4 regions of the Bradyrhizobium sp. SZCCHNR3119 genome follow, and region 3 is predicted to be linked to each of the others. Evidence: predicted binding sites of a transcription regulator. Region 3 holds the regulator's gene; each other region holds the start of a gene.
What was found. Region 3 encodes PhoB, which activates phosphate uptake and scavenging genes when phosphate is short. Its sites were predicted from a motif close to TGTCATNNANCTGTCAT; they were not measured.
Positions count from the first base shown of each region.

Region 1 (3,753 bases), 1.2 Mb from region 3:
TCCTCGAACTCCTTGCGCAGCTTGCGCAAGAGTCCGAGCTCGGACTGGAAGTCGACGTAATGCGGCAGCTTCAGATGTTCGACGAAACCGGTCGCCTGCACATTGTCAGAATGCGACATCACGAACTCCTCGTCCTGCGCCGGCGCAACGACGTCCTCACCGAGTTCGCGCGCCCTCAGAGCACGATCGACCAGTGCCATCGACATCGTCTTCCGCTCGCTCTGCCCGAAAGCAAGCCCATAGCCGCGGGTAAAGCACGGCGCCTCGGTCGCCGACCCCTTGAACTGGTTGACCATCTGACATTCGGTGAGTTCGAGCGAGCCGAGCGGCACCGCGAAGCCGACCTCTTCGGCAAAGAGCTCCACCTCGACCTCGCCGAAGCGAATCTCCCCGGCGAACGGATGGTTGCGGCCATAGCCGCGCTGGGTCGAATAACCCAGTGCCAGCAAGAACCCCTCATCGCCGCGCGCGAGATTCTGCAAGCGGAGATCGCGCTCGGCCGGGAAACTGAGCGGCTCACGCGTGAGGTCACCGACCGCTGCATCGGCTTGCCCCCGGGGTGACGCCTCGATCAGTCCGTCGCGCCCGAGAATATCGGTCACGCGCGGAGTGGGCACATCGGGCGCTTCCGCCAGCGCCGGCGGATCCGGCTCGAAACCTTGCGCCAGCTGCGGATCGAGCAAACGATGCGTGTAATCGAAGGTCGGTCCAAGCACCTGCCCCCCTGGAATATCTTTGAAGGTCGAGGATACGCGCCGCTGCACCCGCATCGCGGCGGTGTCGACCGGCTCGGTCGCGCCGAATCGAGGCAAGGTTGCACGAAAGGCCCGCACCAGGAAGATCGCCTCGATCAGGTCGCCGCGCGCCTGCTTGATGGCAAGCGCTGCAAGCTCCCGGTCGTAAAGCGAGCCCTCGCCCATGACCCGGTCGACCGCCAGCCCCAGCTGTTCGGCGATCTGCGCCAACGAGATCTCCGGAACGTCGCGATCGCCACGCCGCTCATGCGCGAGCAGCCGGTGCGCGTTCTCGATGGCGCGTTCGCCGCCTTTGACCGCCACATACATGCATTAACCTCCCGCCGCGACCAGCCGCGTCGTACGTGGGATCACCACCATGCTATCATCATGGACCAGCACGACATCGATACCGCGCGGAAACAGTGTTTCGTTGATCGCAAGCCGATCGAACAAATCCTCCGGCTCGATCTTGGCACGCAGCCTTGCCGTGCCGTCGATGCCGGGACCGCGCAACGTGTAATGACGCCCCTCGCCCAAATTCTCGGCCTGCAGGACCAGCGTCGTCGAGCGATCCGGATATTCCCCGCTACCGAGTGCAAACGACTCAAAGCCGGGTAGCGATGCGCCGTCCGTGACCAGCGCAAAAGCGGCATTCGCGACTGCGGCAACAACCGGCGCTCCGGCGTGGAATTTGAGCCAAGCCGCAATATCAGGCGCCGCCGCCAATTTCGGATCGAGCCAGACCGGCGTGTCATGATCGAACAAGGTCAGGGCGATCGCAGCAGCGGCGCGCGTCAGGCCGGTCGGCACGCCGACGTCGACGGTGACGCGCTGAATGCTGCCCGGCCGGGCCATCGCCTCCATAACGGCACGGAAGGTCGACTGCGCCGCGATGACCGGATCGGCAAAGCCCGCCGGAAGATCTGAGACCATGCCCATCATTCAACCCTCGCCGCGCACCATCGTGTAGAACTCGACCTTCGTCGCCGCCGCTTCGCGTGCGCTCTGCTGCCGCTCTGCGCGCACGCGTTCGCGCAACGGTGCGACCACCTGGGTTTCGACAGCGTCGGCATAGGCGTCCGCTTGGATCAGCGCATCGCACAGTGCGACCAGGCGCGCCTTCTTACCGTCGCGCCCGAGCACGTAGCCGAACCCGACTTCGCCGCTGGCAAGGCGTACCGCCGCGCGCGACACCGTAGCTTCGCCGAGATTGAAGGGCGCACCATCGCCGCCGGCACGGCCACGCACCATCACCAGCCCGCTCTCAGGCGTGCGCAGCTCCGCATGCGGCGGCAGTGCGATCGGCTGCAGGCGCTCGGCAATCTCAGCTGCCGGCACGTGCGCCAGTACCCGCATCGCGGCTTTGCGTCTGTCCTTCATCGCCTCTGCGCTCATCGTCTTATCAGTCTTGGTCTTCTCGGCCTTGCCGGATCTAAGTTGTCTATGATAGTAGACAACTTGATAACGGCCGGCAATGACCGTTTCATGACATGCCTGTGATTTTCACGACCTCCGGCGGAACCCAGCGATGAGCATGCAGGATGCAGTTTCCGGGGTGGCCCTGTGGCGCCAGGTGGCGGACGGGATCGAACGCGATATCGCCGAAGGGCGCTTTGCCGCCGGCACGCGGCTGCCCGGCGAAACCGAGATCGCGGAGATCTATCGGGTGAACCGCCACACCGTGCGGCGAGCGCTCGCAGCCTTGGCCGAACGCGGCCTGGTGCGGGCGGCGCGTGGCAGCGGCACCTATGTCGAGGCTCCGCGCCTCGCCTACCCGCTCAGCTCGCGCACGCGCTTCTCGGAGAACGTCGGCGCCGGAGGCCGCGAGCCGCGCGGCCAGTTGATCGCAGCCTCGCAGGAGCCAGCCTCACGCGAACTCGCGCGCGAGCTCAAGCTCAGGACCGGCGCGCCCTTGGTGCGAATCGAGGCGCTGCGTTTGGCTGACAAGATCCCGATCTGCCTCAGCACCTCCTGGCTGTCGGCGGAACGCTTTCCCGATGCAGCCCGGATATTCGCCTCGACCCGCTCGATGACTGCCCTGCTCGCCCATTACGATATCCGCGACTATCGCCGCGGTTCGACGCGGATCACCGCCGCCATCGCTGAGGCCAGCGACGCGGCACGGCTTGACCTCGCGTTGGGGCGTCCTGTGTTGGTCGTCGATAGCACCGATATTGACGCGGACGGCACGCCGCTGATCACCAAGCGCTCGAGGTTTGCCGCCGAACGCGTCACCTTCGAGATCGCGAGCTGACCATCTACGCGATCGCGCGCCGTCCGATGATGGCGAAGCGCAGCTTACCTGAGATCCAGTCGATTGCGGCGACCGCCACCAGGATCATCAAAATCAGGAACGAAACCTTCTGCCATTCCAGCACGCGGATCTGCTCCGCAAGCTGCAAACCGATGCCGCCGGCGCCGACGATGCCGATGATCGTTGCCGAGCGGGTGTTGGATTCGATGAAATAGAGCACCTGCCCCGCAATCACGGGCAGCACTTGCGGTATCAGACCGAAGCGAACCTCGTGCAACGCGCTACCGCCGGCCGCGCGAATGCCCTCCACCTGTTTCCGGTCCGCCGCCTCGATCGCCTCCGAGAACAGCTTGCCGAGCGCGCCGAAGTCGGAGACTGCGATGGCAAGCACGCCGGCAAACGGCCCGAGCCCGACGACGTTGATCCAGACCAGCGCCCAGATCAGTTGGTCGACGCCGCGGATCGTGTCGAACAGCCGACGGACCGGAAAGCGGAGGATCGCGGAAGGTATGACATTGCGCGCCGCGAGCAGGCTGATCGGCAACGCCACCAGCGCCGCCAGCGTCGTGCCCAACACTGCTATCGAGAGCGTCTCGCCGAGGGCCTTGAGGTAGAGAGGCAGAGACGCGCCCGGATCGGGCGGGAGCATCATCCTTGCGATCCAGCCGAGCTGGCCGAGCCCGGCCAGCATCCGGCTGGGTGAAAACTCCAGATCGACTAGGCCGAACACGAAGATGGCAAGCGTGAGCACCAACACCAGCG
Region 1 covers NZ_JAUEUV010000001.1:908,165-911,917, forward strand. The annotation lists gene QX034_RS04255 (carbon-phosphorus lyase complex subunit PhnI) at 1-1,064, opposite strand, end outside; gene phnH (phosphonate C-P lyase system protein PhnH) at 1,068-1,676, opposite strand; gene phnG (phosphonate C-P lyase system protein PhnG) at 1,680-2,132, opposite strand; gene phnF (phosphonate metabolism transcriptional regulator PhnF) at 2,266-2,991, shown strand; gene phnE (phosphonate ABC transporter, permease protein PhnE) at 2,996-3,753, opposite strand, start outside.
Region 1: phnF (phosphonate metabolism transcriptional regulator PhnF) is a predicted target of PhoB. The motif match lies at 2,212-2,228, and genes of this name have one in related genera.

Region 2 (3,753 bases), 760 kb from region 3:
AAGAACGTCGCGGTGCTATGGGTGCCGCCGGCCAAGGGCCGGAGGAAGGGCGCGAAGATCACCAAGATTTCGCAGCTCGCCGGCCGCAAGATCGGCGTCATCGGCCGCACTCCGGCCAACGTCAATCTGCTCAAGGTGATCCTGCAGCAATATGGCGTCGATCCCGGCAAGGTCGATATCCTGCAATTCCCGATCACCGAGGCCATCGACGCGGTGCGCAGTCAGAAAGCCGACGTCTGGCTGGCTGCGGGACCTGTCAACAGCAAGATCACGACGGAGGCGATCGCAGCCTCCACCAAGGATGGCGGCACACCGACCTTCCTTGCGATCGATTCTGCGGAAGCGATCGCGCAGAATCATCCGGAATATGAAGCGGCCGACATCCCGGCCGGCGCCTTCGGCGGCTCGCCCGACCGGCCCGAGGACGAGGTGAAGACGATCAGCTTCAACCACCACATCGTGGCGCGCAAAGGCTTGGCGGAATCGACCGTCTCCGCCTTCGCCCGCCAGCTGTTTTCGGTGCGCCAGCAGCTGATGTCGGAATTCCCGTTGGCTGCGAAGATCGAGACCCCCGACACCGACAAGGACGCCGCGATCCCAGTGCATCCGGGAGCGGCCGCCTTTGTCGACGGCGAGGAGAAGACCTTCCTCGACCGCTACAGCGATTACATCTGGTGGAGCCTGATGGCGCTCTCGGCGATGGGCTCGATCGGTGCCTGGTTCGCCGGCTATCTGAAGAAGGACGAGCGGTTCATCAACAGTTCGATGCGTGACCGGCTGCTCGAAATGATCACGATCGCGCGCAAGAGCGATTCCCCCGAAGAGCTCGACAACATGCAGAGCGAAGCCGACGACATCCTGCGCAACACGCTTGCCTGTTTCGAGGATGGCGCGATCGAGCACGCCGCGCTCACCGCCTTCAACATCGCGCTCGAGCAGTTCCACAATGCGGTCGCCGACCGCAAGCTGATCCTGATGAGCATGCCGCAGACCCCGCCGCGCGCCGGCACCGGCAACGGTCCCCAATTGCGCGCGACCGGCACCTGATACCAAGGCAAGTCCAGCCGCGATGCAACGCTGGCGCTTCACCGCCAGCCGACGTCAGCTTCGTGGACCGACATCGGAACGGCTCGCAAAATCCTCCCCTGTGGCGCCTTCGCGTAATCGCGCTGTCATCGAATTTTCCTAGCTCTTCGGTCGTACATTCGGGCGCGACTCGCCGCCGCCCCGGAGGAGATATTCATGACGATCCGAATCCCACGCCGCGCTTTCCATGCGCTCTCCCGCCGCCGCTTCCTGTCCACCGCGGCCGCAGCCGGCGTCAGCACGCTGGCCATGCCTTACCTCAGCCGCGCCGCCGACCGGCCGCAGATCACTCACGGTGTGCAGTCCGGCGATGTGAGCAGCGACGGCGGCGTGATCTGGTCGCGCGCCGACCGACCCGCGCAGATGCTGGTCGAGGTCGCCACATCAGACACGTTCAAGGACGCCCGCGCGCTGCCGCCGATCGCAGCGCTGCCGGAAAGTGACTACACGGCCAAGATGCTGGTCGAGAACCTGCCCGGCGGCCAGGATATCTTCTACCGCGTCAAATTCCGCGACTTGTCGCATCCCGACATCGAGAGCGAGCCGGTCGTCGGCCGCTTCCGTACCGCGCCCTCGGACAAGCGCGATGTCAGCTTCGTCTGGGGCGGCGACGTCGCCGGGCAAGGCTGGGGCATCAACCCGGACGACGGGGGCATGTTCACGTTCTCGACCATGAAAAAGCACCGGCCGGACTTCTTCATCCACTCCGGCGACACCATCTACGCCGACGGCGTGATCGCATCCGAGGTGAAGCTTTCCGACGGCAAGCTCTGGAAGAATCTCACCATCCCGGAGAAGGCCAAGGTCGCCGAGACGCTCGACGAATTCCGCGCCGCTCACAAATACAATTTCCTCGACGACAATGTCCGCGCCTTCAATGCCGAGGTGCCGATCTTCGTGCAGTGGGACGATCACGAGGTCACCAACAACTGGTCGGCCTCGAAGGATCTTCCAGCCGCCTACAAGGAGCGCAACATCCAGCTGCTGGCGGCGCGCGCCGCGCGCGCCTTCCACGAGATGTATCCGCTGCGCGAAAGCATTGTCGAGCCCGGTCGCGTCTATCGCAGCATCTCCTATGGTCCGCATCTCGACGTGTTCATGCTGGACGAGCGCTCCTATCGCGGTCCGAACAACCCGAATCAGCAGACCGAATACGGTCCCGATGCCTATTTCCTCGGCCCCGAGCAGATGCGCTGGCTGAAGCGGGCACTGTTGAACTCGCGCGCGACCTGGAAGGTGATCGCTTCCGACATGCCGCTCAGCCTGATCGTCTATGATGATGCCGCCAACAAACGCGGCTCTGAAGCGTTCGCGCAAGGTGACGGTCCGCCGCGCGGCCGCGAGCTCGAGATTGCCGAGATCCTCCGCTTCATCAAGACGGCGCCGATCCAGAACACGGTGTGGCTGACAGCCGACGTCCACTACGCCGCCGCGCATTACTACAATCCGGACAAGGCGCAATTCCAGGACTTCGAGCCGTTCTGGGAGTTCGTCTCGGGGCCGCTGCATGCCGGCACGTTCGGACCGAACGAGCTCGACAACACGTTCGGCCCCGAGGTGCGCTTCATCAAGGCGCCCGGCCTCGACAAGCAGAACCTGCCGCCGTCGGCGGGCATGCAGTTCTTCGGCCACGTCAAGATCGAAGGCGCCACCGGACAGATGACGGTCACCTTGCGCGATCGCGCCGACATCGCGCTGTGGTCGACCACGCTCGATCCGAAGCTGGAGTGAGTGCCGCCGACGATTTCTCCCGCGGCCGTCCTTCGAGACGCTCGCCTCCGGCGAGCTCCTCAGGACGAGGGCCTGTTTTGCGGCAAAATGACAGACCCTCATGGTGAGGGCGCGGCGAAGCCGCGCGTCTCCGGACGATGCTTCGCCGGGAGAACCATGAGGCCCGAAGCTACAGTCATATGCGATTGCCCTGCCGCTTGCCGGGAAAGGGAATTTAGTAGCGGTGCGATCAGCTCCGCTCGCTACGTCTTCCGCCGCAGCGCCGCTTCCAGTGCATCCGTCGGGCAAGGCTTCTGCAGCCGCGGCCGGTCGGAGAATTGCGCGGGCACGCGGTCGGCGTCATAACCGGTCGCAAAGGCGAACGGGATCTGCAGCGCAGCCAGCCGCTCAGCCACGGCGAAGCTATTGCCGCGCACCAGTCCGACATCGAGCAGCGCGAAATCCGGCGCGCGCTGCTCGATCATCACGAGCGCGTTCGCGACGTTGGCGGCAACACGCACGGTCGGCACGCCGAAGCCGAGGATCGTATCTTCGAGGCCGAGCGCGATGATCGGATCGTCCTCGACGATCAATATGTCCTGATAAAGCTCCGGCAAGCCGAGTTGCGAAGCGGTCATGAGCGGGGTTCCAGAGATGAAGGACGGCCCCCGCAGCCAGCGCCTTCGCACAAGCACGCCGGCGGGTTCCTGGAACGAAACCACCATACCAGAGTTCCCCTGTCGGTCCACTTCTGTACATAGCGTGAAACAAATCGACAGGGCCAACACTGAGCCAAGAGGGCGTAGAAATGGCAATGCTGAGTCAGGGAGTGACGCCGCTCTCGCGCGAGCGGCCGTACAATAACTTGCTGCGCCGATTGAGCATGACCGACTATGCACTGCTCTCTCCGCATCTGGCCGAGGAGCAGACCTCGGCCGGGGACCTGCTGTACAACCC
Region 2 covers NZ_JAUEUV010000001.1:2,838,512-2,842,264, reverse strand. The annotation lists gene QX034_RS13250 (TAXI family TRAP transporter solute-binding subunit) at 1-1,047, shown strand, start outside; gene QX034_RS13245 (alkaline phosphatase D family protein) at 1,243-2,817, shown strand; gene QX034_RS13240 (response regulator) at 3,060-3,434, opposite strand; gene QX034_RS13235 (Crp/Fnr family transcriptional regulator) at 3,611-3,753, shown strand, end outside.
Region 2: QX034_RS13245 (alkaline phosphatase D family protein) is a predicted target of PhoB. The motif match lies at 1,160-1,176, and genes of this name have one in related genera.

Region 3 (3,753 bases):
TTCCGAACAAATCCTTGCCGGACGCCCCGGCGAAGGTGACGGTCCGGAACCTGAACTTTTATTACGGCGATCACCATGCGCTGAAGAACATCAACCTGTCGCTCGGAACCAACCGGGTGACGGCCTTCATCGGACCGTCCGGCTGCGGCAAGTCCACGCTGCTGCGCATCTTCAACCGGATGTATGATCTGTATCCGGGCCAGCGCGCCGAAGGCCAGCTGATGCTGGACAACACCAACATCCTCGACCCCAAGCTCGACCTGAACCTCTTGCGTGCGCGCGTCGGCATGGTGTTCCAGAAGCCGACGCCGTTCCCGATGACGATCTACGAGAACATCGCCTTCGGCATCCGCCTGTATGAGAAGATCTCCAAATCCGAGATGGATGACCGGGTCGAGAAGGCGTTGCGCGGCGGCGCGCTGTGGAACGAGGTCAAGGACAAGCTCAACGCCTCGGGCCTGAGCCTTTCCGGCGGCCAGCAACAGCGTCTCTGTATTGCCCGCACCGTTGCGGTGCGTCCCGAGGTGATCCTGTTCGACGAGCCGTGCTCGGCGCTCGATCCGATCTCGACCGCCAAGGTCGAGGAGTTGATCCAGGAGCTGTCGGACAACTACACGATCGCGATCGTGACCCACAACATGCAGCAGGCGGCCCGCGTCTCCGACAAGACCGCCTTCATGTATCTCGGCGAGCTGATCGAGTTCGACGATACCAGCAAGATCTTCACCTCGCCGAGCGATCGGCGGACCCAGGACTACATCACCGGCCGCTTCGGCTGATGCCGGAAACGGACCCCTTGCATCGGTCGGCAAGGGGCAGTTGGCTGAGGCAGCGAGACCCGAATTGACGCGCCGGACTACGACGGCATTGCCGAGGAGACAGACATGGCCAGTGAACATACCGTCAAGGCGTTTGACAGTGACCTGCAGGAGCTGACGCGGCTGGTCGCGGAGATGGGCGGCTTGGCCGAGCGGCTGATCGTGGATTCCGTCGACGCGCTGGTGCGGCGCGACGTCGCGCTCGGCGAGCGGGTGATCCAGACGGACGCCGAGATCGACAGTCTGCAGCGGCTGATCGAGGAGCGCGCGGTGCTCACCATCGCCCGCCGGCAGCCGATGGCGGTGGACCTGCGCGAGATCGTCGGCGCGATGCGGGTTGCGACCGACCTCGAGCGGATCGGCGACCTCGCCAAGAACATCGGCAAGCGCGTCGCCGCGCTGGAGAGCGATTTCCATCCCTTGAAGCTGATCCGCGGTTTGGAGCACATGACCGACCTGGTGCAGTCGCAGGTCAAGTCGGTGCTCGACGCCTATGCCGCCCACGATCTGCCGGCGGCGATGACGGTGTGGAAGGGCGACGAGGAGGTCGACGCCATCTGCACCTCGCTGTTCCGCGAGCTGCTCACCTACATGATGGAAGATCCCCGCAACATCTCGTTCTGCATTCACCTGATGTTCTGCGCCAAGAACATCGAACGGATCGGCGATCATGCGACCAACATCGCGGAAACCGTGTTCTACATGATCGAAGGCCAGCCGATGATCGACAAGCGTCCGAAGGGCGACATGACGTCCTTCGCGGCCACCGCCCCCGGAAACTGAGAGAGAAGCTGAGCGATGAGTGCGCGCATTCTGGTTGTGGAAGACGAGGAAGCGCTGACGACGCTGCTGCGCTACAATCTCGAGACCGAAGGTTACGAGGTCGAGACGGTTGCGCGCGGCGACGACGCCGACACGCGACTGAAGGAACGGGTGCCCGATCTCGTGGTGCTGGACTGGATGCTGCCGGGCCTGTCCGGCATCGAGCTGTGCCGGCGCCTGCGCGCCCGGCCCGAGACCAAGCAGCTGCCGATCATCATGCTGACGGCGCGCGGCGAGGAGAGCGAGCGGGTCCGCGGGCTCGCCACCGGGGCGGACGATTACATCGTCAAGCCGTTCTCGGTGCCCGAGCTGTTGGCCCGCGTGAAGGGTCTGCTCCGCCGCGCGAGCCCCGAGCGGCTCGCCACCGTGCTCGCCTATGGCGACATCGAGCTCGATCGCGAGAAGCGCCGCGTCGCCCGCTCCGGCCGGCCGATCGATCTCGGGCCGACCGAATATCGGCTGCTTGAGTTCTTCCTGGAACATCCGGGCCGCGTGTTCAGCCGCGAGCAGCTGCTCGACAGCGTCTGGGGCCGCGACATCTACATCGACGAGCGTACGGTGGACGTGCACATCGGACGCTTGCGCAAGCTGCTCAATCCGGGACGCGAACAGGATCCGATCCGCACCGTGCGTGGCGCGGGCTATGCGCTCGACGACCGCTTTGCGAAGGCGGAATCGTGAGCTGAGGGCGATCGCGCGGCGACAAACAGCGCCCGATCAAAGGCGGAGCTTCGGCTCCGCCTTTTTTGTCATGACAAGCGCGCTTGCAACGTGCGCCGCCGTCATCCCGGCGAACGCCGGTACCCATAACCGCAAATGCTGATGATAGAGCTGCAGCTGTAGCTAACATCCATCATAACCACGCCCGCCGGTGGTTATGGGTCCCCGCGTTCGCGGGGACGACAGCTGATGGCTGAGCTAACAGCGCGTCCAAGATGCGCAACAGATCAGCGTGCCGGGCTCTTGCCGGGGTGACGACGGCGATCGGCCGCGGGCTGATAGGCGATGCGCGAATGCTGCGCGCAATAGGGCAGGCCGTTCAGCGCCTTGCCGCCGCAGAAGAAGAAGTCCGCGCTGGCGGGATCGCCGACCGGCCAGTGGCAGGTGCCTTCGCGGAGCTCGAGCAGCGACAGCCGCTGGTTCATCGGCACCACATTGTCGAAGGTGATCGGATCGGGCTCCGTCTCGACCTCGAACACCTGGGCGAGCGCGGTATTGCCGCGCGCCACCGGGCGGGCCACCCGCATCATCGGCTGAGCGGGGCGCGCCTTGCGCTGACGCGGAGCGGCGGCGGCAGGGCTCTTGGCGCGACCGGAGAGGCCGAGCCTGTGGACCTTGCCGATCACGGCGTTGCGCGTCACATTTCCGAGCTCCGCTGCGATCTGGCTGGCCGACAGTCCGGCCTCCCAGAGCTTTTTCAACTGCTCGACGCGATCGTCCGACCAGGTCAATACCGTCATCGCACCTTTCCCTTCGCGTTTCGCTGGCCAGTTTCGGGACAGCGCTGCGGTGCCAAACTCACGAAAATCCCTGCTCGCAGAATCCCTTAGCCCTCGCCGGGCGCGAGATGCGCGCCCGGACGTGTACGCCGAACCACCGAACTCTTAAGGATCAGACCTGCTGCACGAGATGTCGTACTCGATGCGAAAAACGCTACAATATGCCGTGACTCCCGCGCAAGAGTCGGGGGCCACCGTCCACACCTTCCGTCGATGTGGACCGGGAACGCTTAGCACTGTCATCGACCGGAAACCCCACCTGTTCCGCGCTGAGGCGGCTGGCTCACGCGTGTTGACAGCGAACGTCCTGCGCATACAATAGTTGTCCGTGCCGCCTTGAAAAGGCGGCACATTTTGTTTTCCAGGGCCGGGTCCCGGGTGCGCGATGGCGCTGCTTTGCGCCTCCTCGTGCGCGTCTTGACCGGCCCGTCAGCTCAAGTGATCAGCCATGACGGACGTCGCGTCGCATCTGCTCCCCGTATTTGCCCGGATCGATCTCGCCTTCGAGCGCGGCGAGGGCGCCTGGCTGATCGCGACCAATGGCGAGCGCTATCTCGACTTCACCTCCGGCGTCGCCGTGAATGCGCTGGGTCACGCGCATCCGCATTTGGTGA
Region 3 covers NZ_JAUEUV010000001.1:2,077,654-2,081,406, reverse strand. The annotation lists gene pstB (phosphate ABC transporter ATP-binding protein PstB) at 1-779, shown strand, start outside; gene phoU (phosphate signaling complex protein PhoU) at 885-1,601, shown strand; gene phoB (phosphate regulon transcriptional regulator PhoB) at 1,617-2,321, shown strand; gene QX034_RS09840 (GcrA family cell cycle regulator) at 2,588-3,100, opposite strand; gene QX034_RS09835 (aspartate aminotransferase family protein) at 3,588-3,753, shown strand, end outside.

Region 4 (3,753 bases), 730 kb from region 3:
TTGCGGTGCGTTCGAACTGCCGCAGCATCTGGTTGCCGCGGGAGACGGCGGTATCGAGCGCGTCCTTGGCGGACTTCTTGCCGGCAAGCGCCGCCTCGATTTCCTCCGACCAGACGTCTCGCATCTGCACCATGCCGCCGAAGCGCAGGCCGCGCGAATTCTCGGTCGGCGCCTTGTTGGTCAGCTCCTTGAGCGGCACTTCCAGGATCGGATTCTTCTCATAGAAGCCGGAGACCTTGGTCTTCTCATATGCCGCCTTGGTGATCGGCAGATAGCCGGAGACCTGGTGCAGGTTGGCCTGACGGTCGGTGTCGGACAGGAAGGTGAAGAACTTGGCGATGCCCTTGTACTCTTCCTTCGACTTGCCGCCCATCACCCACAGCGAAGCGCCGCCGATGATCGAGTTCTGCGGTGCGCCCTTCGCTTCCGGGAAATACGGCATCGCGACCGCCGTGTAGTTGAACTTGGCGTTCGCCTTCACGTTCGGATAGAACGCCGACGACGTCATGAACATCGCGCATTCGCCCGAGGTGAAGCGGCCTTCGCCGGTGTTGGTGCGACCGGAATAGTCGAAGCTCTTGTCCTTCTGCAGCTCGACCAGGTTCTCGAGCAGCTTGGTTTCCAGCGGCGAGTTGAACTCGAGCACGGTGTCGAAGCCGTCAAGCCCGTTGGCCTTGGTGCCGATCGGCAGGTTGTGCCAGGCGTTGAACTGTTCGATCAGCGCCCAAGTCACCCAGCCCGTGGAGAAACCGCAGGTCGGATTGCCGGCTGCATGCAGCTTCTTGGCGTCTTCGAAGACGTCCGGCCAAGTCTTCGGAGGAGCATCGATGCCGGCCTTCTTCAATGCGTCGAGATTGACCCACATCACCATGCTCGACGAGTTGAAGGGGAACGACAGCATGTCCCCCTTCGAGGTCGAATAATAACCGGTGATCGCCGGCAGATAGGAATTCGGGTCGAACGGTTCGCCCTCCTCCTTCATCAGTTCGGACACCGGCTTGATGGCGCCCTTGGCAGCCATCATGGTCGCGGTGCCGACCTCGAATACCTGCATGATGCCCGGCGCGTTGCCGGCGCGGAACGCGGCGATGCCGGCGTTCAGCGTGTCGGCGTAGCTGCCCTTGAAGCTCGGAACGATCTTGTAGTCGCTCTGCGAGGCGTTGAAGTCGCTGGCGAGCTTGTTCACGACGTCATTGTTCGGGCCGGTCATGGCGTGCCACCACTGGATCTCGGTCACCGCATGCGCGGGCGAGGCGGCGGCAAAGGCCATCATGGCCAGGACCGAAGTCGCGGCGCTAAATTGTCGAACTGACATCAAAAGTACCTCCCATGGGGCGTCATCAACGTTCGTGGCCGTTAGCAGCGGCGGATGACGGTTCAATGAAAGATGTATAGACGGCCGCAGTTGCTGGGGAAAGCACGCCCCACCGCGCCGGTAAAGCGCGCGAACTCCCCCTACATTTGTTGCGGCCGCCCGCCCACGTGGAGCTGAACCGGCGGCTCGCGTTCAGCGCTTGCGTTCGATGCAGACAGCGCCGCTGTCGACCAGGGCCTTGATGGCTTCGTCCGAATAGCCGAACTCGCCCAGCACCTCGCCTGCGTGCTGGCTGAACTTCGGCGGGGTCGAGCGCAGGCTCGGCTTGGTGCGGCCGAGCCGGATCGGTGAGGCAACACCCTTGTACCAGTCCTTCTCGATGACATCGCCGCGATGCAGCGTATGTGCGTTGGTCAGGGCCTGGTCGATCTTCTGCACCGGACCTGCCGGCAGGCCGGCTCCGAGCAGCCGGTCGCAGAGAGGTTCGGCCTCGAACTGGCTGAAGACCGCGGCGAGTTCTGTCCGTAGCGCCGCGCGGTTTGCGACGCGGTCGCGGTTGCGGGCAAAGCGTGGATCGGTGCCGAGCTCCGGCCGGCCGATCTCCTTGCAGAGCTTACGGAACGTGCCGTCATTGCCGACGCCGATGAAGATGTCGTCGGTCTTGGTCGGGAAGATCGCGTAAGGCACGAGGTTCGGATGTTCGTTGCCCGTCAGTGATGGCGGCTTGCCGTGCATGAAGTAGTTCGCCGTATGCGGATGCATGATGGCGAGTCCGGTCTCGTACAGCGTGACTTCGAGGAATTGCCCGAGGCCGGAGCGGTGCCGCTCCGACAGCGCCATCAGGATGCCGATCGCGGCATAGAGCCCGGTGGTGATGTCGACCAGCGGCACGCCGATCCGCATCGGCCCGCTTTCGGGCGAGCCGGTCGCTGCGATCATGCCGGTCATGGCCTGGATGATCGCGTCGTAGCCGGGATTGCCGCCGCGGGGGCCATCGGCACCGAAGCCGCAGATCCGGCAATGCACCAGCTGGGGGAATTTCTCGCGCAGGGCATCGCTGCCGATGCCCCATTTTTCCAGCGTGCCCGGCTTGAAGTTTTCGATCAGCACGTCGGCCGTTTCGAGCATCTTCATCAGCACCGCGCGGCCGCCTTCGGCGGCGAGGTCGAGGCCGATCGAGCGCTTGTTGCGGTTGATGCCGACGAAATAGGCCGCGTCCTCGTCATGGAAGGGCGGGCCCCAGTCGCGCACCTCGTCGCCGGCGGGCGGTTCGACCTTGATCACGTCGGCGCCGTGGTCGGCGAGGATCTGGGTGCAATAGGGTCCGCCGAGCACGCGCGTGAGATCGATCACGCGCAGGCCGGTCATCGCGCCGGGGACGAATTGTGGGGTCATCGAGGGATTCGCGAGGTTGGTGTCAACTCGCGGTCATAAAGCACTGGCGGCGCACCGGCGCAAATCCGAGGGCGCACCGTGCCCATGCACAAAAGGGGCAGGAGACTGCGACCTGCGATCTCCTGCCGTGTCGTGGAATCGCGCCGGTCAGACGACGCTCAGCTTGACGTCGACATTGCCGCGGGTGGCGTTGGAGTAGGGACATACCTGGTGCGCCTTCTCGACCAAGGCTTCTGCGTCGGCCTTGGCGAGGCCGGGGAGCGAGACCGCAAGCTCGACCGTGATGCCGAAGCCGCCCTCCGAACGCGGTCCGATGCCGACCGTGGAGGTGACCGAGGTGTCGGCCGGCACCTTGGGGCCGCCCTGCGAGGCCACGAACTTCATCGCGCCGATGAAGCAGGCCGCATAGCCGGCGGCGAACAGCTGCTCGGGATTGTTGCCGGCACCGCCGGCGCCACCGAGTTCCTTCGGGGTGGCCAGCTTGACGCTCAGCGAGCCGTCGAGGGTCTGTGCTTCACCGTCGCGGCCGCCGGTGGCCTTGGCGCTGGTCTTGTAGAGCACGTTCACGGACATGGTCGGGTCTCCCGTCATGAATTTCGATGGACACAATATTGCATACAATTATATTGTGCACAATATAATTGGTCGATAGAAATTTCGTGATCGTAGCGCGGGTCGTTGATCGGCATGCCCGGCCGACCCAAGATGGGGTCACGATCCGAGCTTCCGAGGTCACCATGCCCAGAAAGGCCGCGGCCGACGCGCCGCTTCTGCTCGCCAACCAGCTTTGTTTCGCCGTGTATTCGACGGCGCATGCGTTCAACCGCGTCTATAAGCCCCTGCTCGACCGGCTCGGCCTCACCTATCCGCAATATCTGGTGATGCTGGTGCTGTGGGAACGGGATGGCCTGGCGGTCAAGGAGATCGGTGAGCGGCTGTTCCTGGACTCCGGCACCTTGACGCCGCTCCTGAAGCGACTGGAGACGGCTCACCTCGTCAAGCGGACGCGTTCGGTAGCGGACGAGCGGCAGGTCCTGGTGGCG
Region 4 covers NZ_JAUEUV010000001.1:2,802,803-2,806,555, forward strand. The annotation lists gene ugpB (sn-glycerol-3-phosphate ABC transporter substrate-binding protein UgpB) at 1-1,315, opposite strand, end outside; gene QX034_RS13080 (CaiB/BaiF CoA-transferase family protein) at 1,508-2,710, opposite strand; gene QX034_RS13085 (organic hydroperoxide resistance protein) at 2,858-3,283, opposite strand; gene QX034_RS13090 (MarR family transcriptional regulator) at 3,448-3,753, shown strand, end outside.
Region 4: ugpB (sn-glycerol-3-phosphate ABC transporter substrate-binding protein UgpB) is a predicted target of PhoB. The motif match lies at 1,370-1,386, and genes of this name have one in related genera.